DNA from 3 places in the Streptomyces sp. NPDC059002 genome. Region 2 is predicted to be linked to each of the others. Evidence: riboswitches for the same ligand, from Rfam matches in the RefSeq annotation. Region 2 holds a riboswitch; each other region holds the start of a gene.
What was found. A riboswitch is a leader RNA that binds a small molecule or an ion and turns the genes downstream of it on or off. The one in region 2 is predicted to bind S-adenosylmethionine.
Positions count from the first base shown of each region.

Region 1: linked by a shared signal. The riboswitch ahead of ACFWZ2_RS32480 (aminotransferase class V-fold PLP-dependent enzyme) and the one ahead of ACFWZ2_RS19915 (hypothetical protein) in region 2 are both predicted to bind S-adenosylmethionine.
Region 3: linked by a shared signal. The riboswitch ahead of thrC (threonine synthase) and the one ahead of ACFWZ2_RS19915 (hypothetical protein) in region 2 are both predicted to bind S-adenosylmethionine.

Region 1 covers NZ_JBHYJI010000049.1:13,569-18,573, forward strand. The annotation lists gene ACFWZ2_RS32470 (cytochrome bc complex cytochrome b subunit) at 1-589, shown strand, start outside; gene trpD (anthranilate phosphoribosyltransferase) at 749-1,813, shown strand; SAM riboswitch class IV at 1,899-2,016, shown strand; gene ACFWZ2_RS32480 (aminotransferase class V-fold PLP-dependent enzyme) at 2,221-3,630, shown strand; gene ACFWZ2_RS32485 (glycerate kinase) at 3,579-4,778, opposite strand; gene ACFWZ2_RS32490 (SLC13 family permease) at 4,814-5,005, opposite strand, start outside.
Region 2 covers NZ_JBHYJI010000020.1:53,309-58,313, reverse strand. The annotation lists gene ACFWZ2_RS19930 (amino acid permease) at 1-1,364, shown strand, start outside; gene ACFWZ2_RS19925 (GNAT family N-acetyltransferase) at 1,384-1,938, opposite strand; gene ACFWZ2_RS19920 (SDR family NAD(P)-dependent oxidoreductase) at 1,971-2,705, opposite strand; gene ACFWZ2_RS19915 (hypothetical protein) at 2,804-3,160, opposite strand; SAM riboswitch class IV at 3,205-3,314, opposite strand; gene ACFWZ2_RS19910 (radical SAM protein) at 3,336-4,694, opposite strand.
Region 3 covers NZ_JBHYJI010000017.1:1,333-6,337, reverse strand. The annotation lists gene groL (chaperonin GroEL) at 1-265, opposite strand, end outside; gene ACFWZ2_RS17550 (cold-shock protein) at 583-786, opposite strand; gene ACFWZ2_RS17545 (ubiquitin-like small modifier protein 1) at 1,215-1,490, opposite strand; gene thrC (threonine synthase) at 1,592-2,887, opposite strand; SAM riboswitch class I at 2,905-3,033, opposite strand; gene ACFWZ2_RS17535 (glucosyl-3-phosphoglycerate synthase) at 3,189-4,160, shown strand; gene ACFWZ2_RS17530 (hypothetical protein) at 4,199-5,005, shown strand, end outside.

The sequences.
Region 1 (5,005 bases), on a different contig from region 2:
GGTGGCCATCGCGGTCTACCCGTTCATCGAGTCCTGGGTCACCGGGGACAAGCGCGAGCACCACATCCTGGACCGCCCGCGCAACGCCCCGACCCGTACGGCCTTCGGTGTCGCCTGGATCACGGCGTACTTCATCATGCTGGTCGGTGGTGGCAACGACCTGTGGGCCACGCACTTCCACCTGTCGCTGAACGCCATCACCTGGTTCGTCCGGATCTTCTTCTTCGCCGGACCGGTCATCGCCTTCATCGTGACCAAGCGGATCTGCATGGGTCTGCAGCGGCGCGACAAGGACAAGGTGCTGCACGGGCGCGAGTCCGGCATCATCAAGCGCCTGCCGCACGGTGAGTTCATCGAGGTCCACGAGCCGCTCAACCAGGAGCAGCTGCACACGCTCACCGCGCACGAGCAGTACAAGCCGGTCGAGATCGGCCCGACGGTCGACGAGAACGGTGTCGAGCGCAAGGTGTCCGGTTCCGAGAAGCTTCGGGCCAAGCTCTCCAAGGGCTACTACGGGGAGGACAACCAGATCCCCAAGCCCACCGTCGAGGAGTACAAGGAGATCACGAGCGGCCACGGCCACCACTGATCGACCGGAGCTCCTGAAGCTCTGACCACAAGGTCGCCACGGCAAGAGCCCCGTCCAGTGCCTGGACGGGGCTCTTTGCCGTCCCCGGGGCTGGATAGGGTGGTCCCACCCCCGTACGCGGGGTGCATTCTTTCCCTGTCTAGAAACCCAGGAGCGGCTATGAGCGCTGTGACCCCCGCAGGAGGCACTACCGCGGCGGGCCGTTCCTGGCCCGACGTGCTGAACGGCCTGCTCGACGGCCGTGACCAGAGCGCCGACGACACCGCCTGGGCGATGGACCGCATCATGCGCGGCGAGGCCACCGACGCGCAGATCGCGGGGTTCGTGGTGGCGCTGCGGGCCAAGGGCGAGACCGTCGAGGAGATCTCCGGTCTGGTACGGACGATGTACGAGCACGCCAATGTGATCGAGGTGCCGGGGGAGACCGTCGACATCGTCGGCACCGGCGGCGACGGCGCCAAGACCGTCAACATCTCGACCATGTCCGCGATCGTCGTCGCGGGCGCAGGTGCGAAGGTCGTCAAGCACGGCAACCGCGCCGCCTCCAGCGCGTCGGGCTCCTCCGACGTACTGGAGAAGCTCGGGGTCAACCTGGAGCTGCCGCTGCACCGGGTCGTCGAGGTCGCGGAGGAGGCGGGGATCACCTTCTGCTTCGCGGTGAAGTTCCACCCGGCGCTGCGCCACGCGGGCGCGGCGCGCGGTCAGTTGGGCATCAGGACCGTCTTCAACCTGCTCGGTCCGCTGACCAATCCGGCCAAGGTGCGGGCCCAGGCCGTCGGGGTCGCCGACGCGCGGATGGCGCCCATCGTGGCGGGCGTCTTCGCCGAGCGCGGGAACTCCTCCCTCGTCTTCCGCGGCGACGACGGGCTCGACGAGCTGACGACGACGGGCACCTCGCACGTCTGGGTGGTGCGCGACGGCGTCGTACGGGAGGAGTCCTTCGACCCGCGGGACGTGGGCATCGACCTGGTGCCGATCTCCGCGCTGCGCGGCGCGGACGCCTCGTACAACGCGGAGGTCGCGCTGCGGCTCCTCGACGGGGAGACCGGGCCCGTGCGGGACGCGGTGCTGCTGAACGCGGCCGCGGCGCTGGTGGCCCTGAAGCCGACCGACGAGCCGTTCGCGGCGCAGATCCGGGCCGGCATGGCGCGGGCCGCGGAGTCGATCGACTCCGGGTCGGCCAAGAAGGCCCTCGAGCGATGGGTGGCGGCCAGCAACCGCTGACGCCCGCCCGAGTGTGACGCACGGCGCAGTCCGGATCCTGGACTGCGCCTTGCGCGGCGAAGATCGTGTGGCAGGATGCTGCACAGGTCATGAGTGACAGCGACTACGGCCCCGGCCCGCTGTCCGGCAACCCTCCGTCCGTGGCGGGGTGCCCCGGGTGAAGACCAGGTCGTACGCAGCAAGGCGTATGGCAAGCGCGGACCCCTCGCAACCCTGGGGTCCTGGTCCTCAAGGGAGCAGTCTCGTGAGCAAGCGAATGCGATAGGGCCTTCGGCCCCTTTTGTCGTACCCCTCCGCCCGGCCCAGAGCGCCGCGCGTCGAGGCAACACCCGTATGCCGAGCAGCAGTTGTGCTGCCGCGCGGGATCTTACGCAGCTGTTCCTTCATGCCCGCAGGGAGAATTCGTCATGTCCGCACGCCCCGCCGCCGCCCAGGTCACCTCCGCCACCGAGTCCGCCGACCCCTGCTGTGCCGCGCCGCTGCCGGTGCTCGGCCGGGACGTCACCGTGCCGCTGGTCACCGGTGGCGAGGTGACGTACGCGGCGCTCGACTACGCGGCGAGCGCCCCGGCCCTGCAGCGGGTGTGGGACGACGTGGCGGCCTACGCCCCGTACTACGGCAGCGTGCACCGCGGGGCCGGGTACCTCTCGCAGCTCTCCACCGACCTCTTCGAGAACTCCCGTACGACCGTCGCCGAGTTCCTCGGGTGCCGGGAGGGCGACCAGGTGATCTTCACGCGGTCGACCACCGACTCGCTGAACCTGCTCGCGGCCGTGCTGCCCGCCGACTGCCAGGTCTTCGTCTTCGAGACCGAGCACCACGCCTCGCTGCTGCCCTGGCGCGACGCCCGGGTGACCTACCTGAACGCGCCGCGCACGCCCGACGAGGCCGTGCAGACGCTGGAGCGGGCGCTGGCCGACCGCGACCCCTACGGGCCCGCCCTGGTCTGTGTCACCGGCGCCTCCAACGTCACCGGCGAGCTGTGGCCGGTGCGTGAGCTCGCGGCGGCCGCTCACGCGCACGGTGCCCGCATCGTGCTCGACGCCGCGCAGCTCGCGCCCCATCACCCCGTCTCCATCGACGAGTTGGACGTGGACTGGGTCGCCTTCTCCGGGCACAAGCTGTACGCGCCGTTCGGCTCCGGCGTGCTCGCGGGACGCTCCGACTGGCTGCGCGCCGCCGAGCCGTACCTCGCGGGCGGCGGCGCCTCGCGGAAGGTGGCGCGACGCCCCAAGGAAGCAGGCGGCGGCGTGGACGTCGAGTGGCACGACACCGCGGCGCGGCACGAGGCCGGTTCGCCGAACGTCATCGGCGTCTACTCCATCGCGGCCGCCTGCAAGGCGCTCACCGAGGCGGGCTTCGACGAACTCGTGGCGCGGGAGCGGCACCTGATCGCCAAGGTCCGCGAGGGTCTCGCCGAGGTGCCGCAGGTGCGGGTCCTCTCCCTCTTCGGCGACGACGCGCCGCGCGTGGGCGTCATCTCCTTCGTCGTGGACGGCTGGAACAGCTCGCACTTCGCCGCCGCGCTCTCCGCCGAGTACGGCATCGGCGTACGGGACGGTCTGTTCTGCGCCCACCCGCTGGTGCGCACCCTGCTCGGCAGCGAGCCCGACGAGCCCGGCGAGTGCGGTGCCCCCGAGGCCGCGCCCGGCGAGAAGTCGCTGAACGCGATCCGCGTGAGCTTCGGTGCGGGCACCCCCGACGAGCACGTCGACCGCTTCGTGCGGGCCGTCAAGGAACTGGTGGCGGACGGTGCGCGCTGGAACTACCGCACCGAGGACGGGCGTTGCGTGCCGGACACGAGCGTCGCCGCCTGACCGGGCAGCCGTGCACCGAGCTGGATCATCCGCAGGGCCCGCTCGGTCGCGTCGGTGAGGAACTCGCCGCCCCGGCCGAGCGCCTCGGTCAGGGAGACGGGGGCGGGCAGGATCGCGCTGTACGCGTCGACACCGGCGGCCCGCACATGGTGGGCGCCCTGGCCGATGGTGCCCGCGAGGACGAGTACCGGGCGGTCGAACAGCTTGGCGCGGCGGGCCACTTCGGCGGGGATCTTGCCGCGCGGGGTCTGGTGGTCGAGGGCGCCCTCGGCGGTCACGACCAGGTCGGCGCGGGCCAGGCGTGCGTCCAGGTCCAGCTGGCCGAGCAGTACGTCGAAGCGGGGGAGCAGCGCGGCGCCGAGGGCGGCGAGTCCCGCGCCGAGCCCGCCGGAGGCGCCCGTGCCGGGGCCGAGGCAGAGGTCGGACGTGACGCGCAGGTCGCGGGTCAGGAGGGACGCCCAGTGTTCGAGGGCGGCCGCCAGCTCCTCGACCTGGCTGGGGGTGGCGCCCTTCTGCGGGCCGAAGACGCGGGCCACGCCGCGCTCGCCGCACAGGACGTTGAAGGGGTTGCAGGCCACCTGGATCTCGGTGGCCGCGACGCGCGGGTCGATGCCGCTGGTGTCGATGCGGTTCAGGCGGATCAACTCCCGGCCGCCGCGCGGGAGTTCCCAGCCGTCCACGTCGAGGAGGCGGGCGCCGAGGGCCTGCAGCGCGCCCGCGCCGCCGTCCGACGTGCCCGAGTCGCCGCAGCCGACCAGGATGCGCCGCGCGCCCGCGTCCAGGGCGGCGCGGATCAGCTCGCCGACGCCGTACGTGGTGGTGGCGCCGGGGTCGCGCAGATCGCGGGGGACCAGGGAGAGTCCGGCAACGGCCGCCATCTCGACGACCGCGGTGCCGTCGGGCAGCAGCGCGAAGTGCGTGCCGATCGGCTGGCCGACGGGGCCGGTGGCGGGCAGTGCGACGAGGCGGCCGCCGTCCGCTGCGGCCAGCGCGCGTGCCGTGCCCTCGCCGCCGTCCACCAGCGGGATCAGATCGGTCTCGGCGTCCGGTACGACACGGCGTACGCCCGCGGCGATGGCCTCGGCCGCGGCGCCTGCGGACAGGGACTCCTTGAAGCCGCTGGGGGCGATGGCGAAACGGGTCAGCATGAGGGTCTCCACGAAGAGGGCTTGCAGGGGGGGGCTTAGCGGACCGGGACGCCGAGCAGCGGCCACAGCGTGACGGCGCAGAGCAGGACGAGCGCGGCGGACAGCGGTGCCAGGACCGCGGAGAGGCGCAGCAGGTCGCGCGAGGTGTAGGTGGGGACGCCGGGGATCTCCGCGAAGAGCGTGACCGGCTTGGCGGAGGCGGGCAGCGTGTGGCAGAAGCCCGCGGC
Region 2 (5,005 bases):
TGACGCTGTACGGCTTCGGCCTGGGCACCGGCGGCCCCGCGGTGATGCTCTGGGGCTGGGCGGGCGTCGGCCTCTTCGTGCTCTGCGTGGGCCTCGCGCTCGCCGAGGTCACCAGCGCCTATCCGACGTCGGGCGCCCTCTACTACATGGCCGACCGGCTCGGCGGCCGCCGCTGGGGCTGGTACACGGGCTGGCTGAACCTGCTCGGCCTGCTCGGCGCGATCGCGGGCATCGACTACGGCGCCGCGCTGTTCACCGGGGCGTTCCTGAACCTGGAGTTCGGCTTCGAGCCGACCCCGGAGAAGACGTTCCTGATCTTCCTGTGCATCCTGCTGCTGCACGCCGTCCTGAACCTCTTCAACGTACGCCTGGTGAGCCTGCTCAACTCGATCAGCGTGTGGTGGCACGTGGCCGGTGTCACCGTGATCGTCGGCGCGCTCGCGATCGTGCCCGACCACCACCAGTCGCCGTCCTTCGTCTTCGGCGAGTTCGTCAACGACACCGGCTGGGACAACCCGCTCTACGTCACCGCGATCGGCCTGCTCCTCGCGCAGTACACGTTCTCCGGGTACGACGCCTCCGCGCACCTGTCGGAGGAGACCTCCAACGCCTCGGTGTCCGCCGCGCGCGGCATCGTGCGCGCCATCTGGGCCTCGTGGATCGCCGGTTTCGTGCTGCTCGCCGGGCTGACGTTCGCCATCCAGGACTACGCGGGCACGCAGGGCACCGACACCGGTGTGCCGCCCGCCCAGATCATGATCGACGCCCTCGGCGAGTCCGGGGCGACGGCGCTGCTGCTCGTCGTGATCGTGGCGCAGCTGTTCTGCGGCAACGCCGAGACGGCGGCGGCCAGCCGCATGGTCTTCGCGTTCTCCCGCGACAACGCGCTGCCCGGCTCCGCGCTGTGGCGCAAGGTCAGCTCCCGCACCCAGGTCCCGGTGCCCGCGGTCTGGCTCTCGGTGGGCCTGGCCGCGGCGATCGCGCTGCCTTCCCTGTACTCGACGACCGCGTACACGGCCGTGACCGCCATCAACGTCATCGGCATCACGCCCGCCTACGCCATCCCGATCTTCCTGCGGCTGCGCGCGGGCGACCGCTTCAAGCCGGGGCCCTGGAACCTGGGCCGCTGGAGCAGGCCGATCGGCTGGATCGCGGTGCTCTGGGTGGCGTTCGTGACGGTCCTGTTCTGTCTGCCGCAGGTCTCGCCGGTGACCGTCAGCACGATGAACTACGCGTCGATCGCGCTGGCCGTGGTGCTGCTCCTCGCCACCGTGTGGTGGTTCGTGGCGCGCCGCTCGTACAGCACCCCGCAGGCGTACGGCTCGGACCGCGAGCAGGCCGAGGTCGCCGAGGGGATCGTCTGACTCTCCCTCGCCAACTGCCTTACGCCGGGCGGTCGTTGAGGATCCGCTGGAAGAGACGGTGGTCGCGCCAGGCGCCGTTGATGTACAGGAAGCCCGGCGCGAGACCGTACTCCTTGAAGCCGCACTTGGTGAGCACGCGCTGCGACGCGACGTTGTGCAGCAGCGTGCCCGCCTCGACGCGGTGCAGGCCGAGTTGGCGGTCGGCGGCCTCGCAGGCGGCCGCCGCCGCGCCGGACGCGAGGCCGCGGCCCAGGTACTCCGCATCGATCCAGTAGCCGAGGTTCGCGCAGCGGACCGGGCCGAGCACGATGTTCGACAGGGCGGTGTGCCCGACGACCTCGCCGCCGTCGACCAGCACCCAGTGCGCGGACCGGCCCGCGCCGGCCTCCTCCAACTGCCCCCGGATCCGGTCGGTCTGGCCCTGCACGGTGTAGAAGGCCGCGGGCCGTTCCGGGTCCCAGGGCTCCAGGTGGGCGCGGTTGCGCCGGTGGGCGCGGGCCAGCGCCGCTGCGTCGTCGAGCGTGACGGGGCGCATGAGGACGTCTGCTCCGAGGGGGACCTCTCCACTGATCATGCGCCCAGCGTACGAGGCCCCCGTCACCGGTATCAGCGGCCGCCCGCGACCCGCAGGATCGTGCCCGTCGCGTACGAGGCGTCGTCGGAGAGCAGCCAGGAGACGGCGGCGGCGATCTCCTCCGGGTGGCCCGAGCGCCCCATGGGGATGCCGTCGGCGAGCTTCGCCGGCCGCTCCGGGTCCGCGTGGAACTCGGTCCAGATGACGCCGGGGGCAACGGCGTTGACGCGGATGCCGTCCCCCGCGACCTCCTTGGACAGGCCGACGGTCATCGTGTCGACGGCCCCCTTGGCGGCCGCGTAGTGCACGTACTCACCCGGGGAGCCGAGCGTCGCGGCCGCGGACGAGATGTTCACGATCGCGCCGCCGCCGTTCGCCTTCAGGTCCCGCACCGCGCGCCGGGCGCAGAGCAGATATCCGAGTACGTTCACCTCGAGCGCGCGGCGCATGCCCTCGGCGTCGGCGTCGGCGAGGGGGCCGACGGGCCCGCTCACCCCGGCGTTGTTGACCAGGCCGGTGACCGGGCCGAGTTCGGCGGCCGCGGTGTCGAAGAGGCGGTCGACGTCCGCCTCGTCGGCGGTGTCGACCCGCACGGTGACGCAGCGGCGGCCCGCGGCGCGGACGGCTTCGGCGGCCTTCTCGGCGGCCGCGTCGTCCGAGCGGTAACCGATGACGACGTCGTGCCCTTCCTGGGCGAGGCGGGCGCCGACAGCCGCGCCGATACCGCGGCTGCCGCCGGTGACGACGGTGACGGGGTGGTGTTGCACGGGAGACCTCCGGCTCTGGGTGGCTGACTGTCGCGCCGCCCGGACGCGGGGATCGCCCTCGTCCGGCACGGCGTCATCCTACGGAGCAGTGATCTTCGTCAGCCGCGCGGGGCGTGCGGGGCCACGCAGACCAGCGTGCTGCCGACGATGTCGCGGCGCAGCCGCAGCAGGTTCCAGCGGGGCTGCCACTGGGCGAGACCCCGGTGCGCCCGCAGCAGGCCGCGCAGCCGCTCCGGGTCGTGCGTCCACAGGGCGGCGGGCACGCCCCGGGTCGGGCCGAGCACATGGAGGGTGATCAGGCCGTCGTCGCTCACGTCGTGCGAGGAGAGGAGCACGTCGACGAGGGTGCCGGGGTGTGCCGCGCTGTTGCGGGCCTGGATCCAGTGGACCTGGTGGCCCGGCGTGTAGGTGTCGCAGGTGCCGTGCGATGCGCAGGTCTGGTGCGGGTGCGTCATGGAGCGCCTCCGGAGTCGTGGACCCCGGTGTCGCCGACCCCGGTGATCCGCCGTTCCCCGCGCACGTCGCGCGGGGCGGGTCGTCACCCGGGGCACCCGCGACGGAGCGGGGTGCCGTCCAGCGAGCCGGGGCTTGACGCTGGAACTCGTGACCCGCCCCGACCGTAACACGTCCCTACTGGGGCGTCGCCGGAGTAACGGCGTCCTCCGGGGCGGCCGCTTCCGCGGGCAGGCTGTCCATGAAGGAGCTGACCGAGAAGACGGCGTTGCCGGGTCCCGCGGGGCCGTAACCGGGCGGCGAGGAAAGGCCGTTGGACTCCATCGTCGCGCGGTAGGCCTCAAGGAGCCGCACGTGGTACTCCAGCGGGGCGCCCTGCGGATTCGCCTTGCCCAGCGGGGTCGTGGGCTCCGGGCACCAGGTGGTGAAGCGGGGCGTGATGCCGCGCGACATGAAGTACTCCAGGCCCTCGACGGTGGAGTCGATGGCCTCACCGACCGTCTTGAAGCCGAACGGCTCCGCCATCTCCACGCCCGCCACGAAGTTGGGGATCACATTGCGCGGCCCGAAGACCTCGGCGGAGTCCAGGATGCGGCGGTGCCACTCGTCGCGGCCGACGTAGCGCTCCTTGCCGGGGCAGTACCGCTCGAAGAGATACGGGTCCCACACCTCGTAGTTGGGGTGGTAGATCCGCACGCCGTAGTCGTGGAAGCGCTGCACGTCCTCCTTGGGCAGGGCCTGCGCGACGACCTTGCCGATCCAGCGGCCGGGGAAGCGCTCCTCGATGGCCTTGGCGTACTGCCCGTAGAAGTCGGCCTCGTCCTTGCCGCCGACCTTCGAGGTGACGGCGCCGCCGGTCAGCGTGTACGCGGTGGAGGACTTGTTGGTGTCGTACTTGTCGATGATGGCGAGCGCCTCAAGGACCTCGTCGACGGGCTTCACACCGGTGTACGGGCGTCCGGCCGCCTTGTGCTGGCGCCAGTTGTGGTTGATGTCGCAGTACTGGCACTCCTCCTTCGCGCCGAAGTACTGGCAGACCCGGAAGACCGTCAGATAGATGAGGTAGCCCCACTGGATGGTGGGCGCCACCTCCATCACGGACTTGCCGTTCTCCAGCGTGTGCCGGTAGTAGTCCGGCATCGGCGGCAGGCCGACGTCGGAGATCCGCACGCCGTCCAGGTAGAGGCCGAGCACGCCGTCGTCGTCGGCCGCGACCCGGTAGGGCGAGTTCGGGTTCACGCGGACCGAGACGACGGTGCGGCGCAGCTCGTAGGGGCCGCCGGTGAGGACGATCTCCTCGGGCGGGCGGCGCAGGGCGGCGGCGCCCAGCTCGGGCAGGGTGCCGTGGTCGAAGGAGAAGATGAAGTACGACTTCGGCTTGACCTCGCCGCCTTCGTTGTCGCTGAGCGCCGACTCGTCGAAGGCCATGCCGCCGCGCAGCAGGTCCTCCTTGATCACGGCTTCCCGCGGCACGTTCGGGAACCGCTCCATGAGTGACTCGATGAGCTGGGTACGGCTCTCGCTGCGGCTTGGCATGGGCCGGGCACCTCGGATCCTTGTCGTCGTTCTGTCCCGTCCACGCTAATACCCGCCCGATCCGCCCCGGATCCGACTCCGGTCGCAGACCGCGTACGCCTCGGGGCTAGGGTCTATCCGGCGGATCAGGCCGCGTGCGGGTGGCGGCCACCTTTCGGTGCTGGTGAGCGGGGTCTGGTGCGTGCAGCTGCAAGGCGGAGGAGGGCGGCAACGCAGTGGGGTCTCCCCTGCTCGAGCGGAGCCGAGAGCTTGGGGAAGTTGGCAACTGACGACAACGCGGCAGATGTGCGTGCCAGACCCCGCGACCCGCG
Region 3 (5,005 bases), on a different contig from region 2:
TCGTGCCGTCACCGGCGACGTCGTCCGTCTTCTTCGCGACCTCCTTGACCAGCTCGGCGCCGATCTTCTCGTACGGGTCCTCGAGTTCGATCTCCTTGGCGATGGAGACACCATCGTTGGTGATCGTGGGGGCGCCCCACTTCTTCTCGAGGACGACGTTGCGACCCTTGGGGCCCAGGGTCACCTTGACGGCGTCGGCGAGCTGGTTCATGCCGCGCTCGAGGCCGCGCCGTGCCTCCTCGTCGAACGCGATGATCTTGGCCATGTGAAGTGGTCCTCCCGGACAGGGGTGGAAAATCCGGACCGCACTGGTGCCCGCGACGGACGGCCTGCAGCCCTTGTGGTTCCTTGCCCCACCCGGTCTGCGGACCTCACCGGCCCGATCCAAGTTCTGTCACTCTCACTCGTAGAGTGCTAAGCCCAATGATTAGCACTCGACCCCTGCGAGTGCAAGCGCCTCTTACGGATCCCGGACAGCCTCAGAGCTGCCCGCGCGGACGCCCCCGCACACACGAGGGGCCCGTACCCCTGTCGGGATACGGGCCCCTCGCGATGCTTGCGTCGGTGGCCGATCGCGCCGAGCTAGACGGCGAGCTTGACCATGTCCGCCTGCGGACCCTTCTGGCCCTGCGAGATCTCGAACTCGACTCGCTGACCTTCTTCCAGGGTGCGGTAGCCGTCCATCTGGATCGCGCTGTAGTGGACGAAAACATCCGCACCACCGTCGACCGCGATGAAGCCGTACCCCTTCTCCGCGTTGAACCACTTGACGGTGCCCTGAGCCATGCCTAACTCCCCTATTACTGGCCCTTGCACAGGACCGCACTTCGCGGACCCGGGTCAGACCTCCACCACCCATTGGAGATGGGGGTGTGCGCCGGAACGCGTCGACCGCGGCTGAATGTATCTGTCCAACTGCCGTCTGCAACAGGTCAATCGGACGAGAATTCTGGGCACGCGCGATCGGAAATAAGCGGAGATTCTGCCCGAAGACAGGGCAAGTCGGGCCCGACATATGCCACAAAGGGCCCAAATGGGCAGCACACTTTGGCTACTTCTTGTCGGCTCCGGGCCGACTTCGTATATGCGCTCGGCACTAACGGCGAAGCTCTCTTCCCAACTGTACCGCGCTCAACCATGCAGAATTGCCCCCTCCGTTTCTCTCACGGAGGGGGCAATTCGGTTGAACGCTGCGGGCACTTCCTTGCGGAAGATCAGCCTCCGGCGACCGCGGGAATGATCGACACCCCGGCACCGTCCGGAGTGGCCGTCTCGAGGCCCTGCTCAAAACGGACGTCGTCGTCATTCACGTACACATTCACGAAACGACGCAGCTTGCCCTGATCATCCAGGACCCGGGCCGCGATACCGGTGTGCTTCTGCTCCAGATCGGCGATGACCTCACCCAGGGTGGCCCCCTCGGCGGCGACCTCGGCCTTGCCGTCGGTGTAGGTGCGAAGAATGGTGGGGATGCGGACGTTGACGCTCATGGGATTCACCTCAAGGTAGGCCCCGTCAGGGGCGCGGGGCTGTTTCGATATGCGGCTCCGCCGCGTGGGCGCGACCAGCCACGACCGGCCCGCAGGGGAAGTCAGCTGGCCAGACCCGCGGCGCGGAACGCATCCAGGCTGGGCTTGATGGTGGCGGTGGCCTGCGACGTCTCAGCGACGGCGTCGAGCGTCTTCAGACCGTCCCCGGTGTTGAGGACCACCGTGGTCAGGGACGGATCGATGAGCCCCGCCTCGACCAGCTTCTTGGTGACACCCACCGTCACCCCGCCCGCGGTCTCCGCGAAGATCCCCTCGGTCCGGGCAAGAAGCTTGATCGCGTCGACGACCTGCTCGTCATTCACGTCCTCCACCGCACCACCCGTGCGCCGGGCGATGTCGAGAACGTAAGGACCATCCGCGGGGTTGCCGATCGCAAGGGACTTGGCGATGGTGTTCGGCTTCTGGGGCCGTACGACGTCGTGCCCCGCCTTGAACGCCGCGGACACCGGCGAGCAGCCCTCGGCCTGGGCGCCGAAGATCTTGTAGGGCTTGTCCTCGACGAGACCGAGCGCGATCAGCTCCTTGAGACCCTTGTCGATCTTCGTGAGCTGGGATCCGGAGGCGATCGGGATGACCAGCTGGTCGGGCAGGACCCAGCCGAGCTGCTCGCAGATCTCGTACGCGAGGGTCTTGGAGCCCTCGCCGTAGTAGGGCCGCAGGTTGACGTTGACGAAGCCCCAGCCCTCGCCCAGCGGGTCGCCGATGAGCTCGGAGCAGAAGCGGTTCACGTCGTCGTAGTTGCCCTCGATGCCGACGAGTTCACCGCCGTAGACCGCGGCCATGACGACCTTGCCCTGCTCCAGGTCGTGCGGGATGAACACGCAGGAGCGGAAGCCGGCGCGGGCGGCCGCGGCGCCCACGGCACCGGCGAGGTTGCCGGTGGAGGAGCAGGACAGCGTGGTGAAGCCGAAGGCGCGCGCCGCTTCGAGTGCCTGCGCGACGACCCGGTCCTTGAAGGAGTGCGTGGGGTTGCCGGAGTCGTCCTTGACGAACAACTTGCCCTGCTGGACGCCGAGTTCGGCGGCGAGGTTGTCGGCCTTGACGAGCTTGGTCCAGCCGGGGTTGAGGTTTGGCTTGTCGGCGACGTCGGCGGGGACGGGGAGCAGCGGGGCGTAGCGCCAGATGTTGGCGGGGCCCGCTTCGATGCGCTTGCGGAGCGCTTCCGGGTCGCCGAGCGGCAGGTCGTAGGCGACTTCGAGGGGGCCGAAACACTCGGCGCAGGCGAAGATCGGTCCGAGCGGGAACCTGGTGCCGCACTCGCGGCAGGAGAGGCCCGAGGCCGGTCCGAGGTCGACGGGGGCGGTGGTGCTTTCGGCGGCGACAGTCTGCACAGCCATGGAGGCGAGGCCCTTTCTCCTCATCTTCCTCGCGACGCATCTCGCCGCGAGACGGAATTGGCACCTTCCCCACCGTGACCTCGCGGTCGGCGGGAGGGTTGCCGGGGCTTCAACGGGCCGTATCCCTCTGCCCCTCTGGATGAGCGGTATTCGATTGTGGGTTTCAGTTGTTGATCTCGACGCGGCGGCGACCCCGACATGCGATGGTCACCGGCGTTGTTCAAGACTGTAACCGAAGCCCCGGACCCTTGAGATAGTCGTCCGAACCGCGAGATGGATCACATATGGGAGGACCCTGACCGTGCTGGAAGAGGTCGAGCACTGGCTGAGCAGGCGTTCCTGGTCCGTCGCCGACCGCCCGCTGGACCGGCTCGTCGCCGCCAAGCGTGCGTCCGGCGTCTCGGTGAGCGTCGTGCTGCCCGCACTCGACGAGGAGGAGACGGTCGGCGCGATCGTCGCCGAGATCCGCCGCGAGCTGATCGAGGGGGTCCCGCTGGTCGACGAGCTGGTGGTGGTCGACTCCGGTTCCGCGGACCGTACGGCCGAGGTCGCGGCGGACGCGGGCGCCAGGGTGGTGCACCGGGACGAGATCCTGCCGCGCATCCCCGCGGTGCCGGGCAAGGGCGAGGTCCTGTGGCGTTCGCTCCTGGTCACGCACGGCGACATCGTGGCGTTCGTCGACGCGGACCTGAAGGAGTTCTCCGCGGACTTCGTCTCGGGGATCGTGGGCCCGCTGCTCACCGATCCGGACGTGGCCTTCGTGAAGGCGATGTACGACCGGCCGCTGGGCGCCGAGTTCGATTCGCCCGCCTCCGGCAGGACGGCGGGTCAGGGCGGCCGGGTGACCGAGCTGATGGCGCGCCCGCTCCTGAACATGCACTGGCCCCAACTCGCGGGTTTCGTGCAGCCGTTGGGCGGCGAGTACGCGGCCCGCAGATCGCTCCTCGAACAGCTGCCGTTCCCCGTCGGGTACGGCGTGGAGCTCGGTCTGCTCGTCGACGCGCTGCACACGGTGGGCCTCGACGCCCTCGCGCAGGTGGACGTCGGGGTGCGCAGGCACCGGCACCAGGACGGGCAGGCGCTCGGGCGGATGGCGGCGGCGATCTACCGGACGGCGCAGCTGCGGCTCGCGCGCGGCCATCTCGTACGTCCCGAGCTGACGCAGTTCGAGCGGGGCGAGCACGGGTTCGAGCCGCGGACGTATGCGGTGGACACGGAGGAGCGTCCGCCTATGACCGATATCGCCGAGTATGCGCATCGTCGCGTGGCGTAACCGTCGACGATCATGCGTTTTGCCCACATTGCCCATTTATGTGGGTCAGACATGCAGGAAAAGCCATCCGGCGGGCGGGCGCGCTGACGGTCGCCGCCGCCACCCTCGCGGCCGGGGTGCTCACCGCGACCGCGACGCCCGCCGCCGCGGAGGTGATCGAGCCCTTCGCCAAGCGCTACGAGGAATCGCTGTACGGCGACTTCAAGACCATCGGGAACACGGTCCTCGACTGCCCGACGAGCCCGGCCGACGTGGCCGCGGCCTGCAAGGAGACCCAGCAGGCCAAGGGCACCAAGAACAACAACAACTTCATCGAGCACCGCATCGACACCGCCGGGCTCACCGGCACCTTCGACTCCAGCACCGGCCAGGTGACCATCCCGCCCGGCGCGAAGGTCGACTACGCGCGGCTGTTCTGGGGCGGCAACGCGGGCACGCACCGCTTCGGCAGGACCGTCCGCACCATCTGCGACCTCAACCGCGACGGCAACCTGCCCGTGGACCCGGCCCCCGGCGACCCGCTCACCACCCGCCCGGTCATCCGGGTCGGCGGCGGCGCCCAGTCCACGGTGAACGTGGAGAACGCCGTCCGCTCCCCCGACGCCACCCAGGGCCCGCACTACTACACGGCGGAGGCCGACGTCACCTCCTCCTTCGCGGGCGCGGCGACCGGCAGCCCCGTCGAGGTGGCCGTCGGCAACATCTGGGCGCCGAACGGACAGGGCTGCGTCGGCGGCTGGTCGCTGACCGTCGTCTACAAGTACGACGGGCCCAACGACCAGTACGCGCCCGACCGCCGCAACGTCTACATCTGGGGCGGCCACGTCATCCAGCGCTCGGTCAAG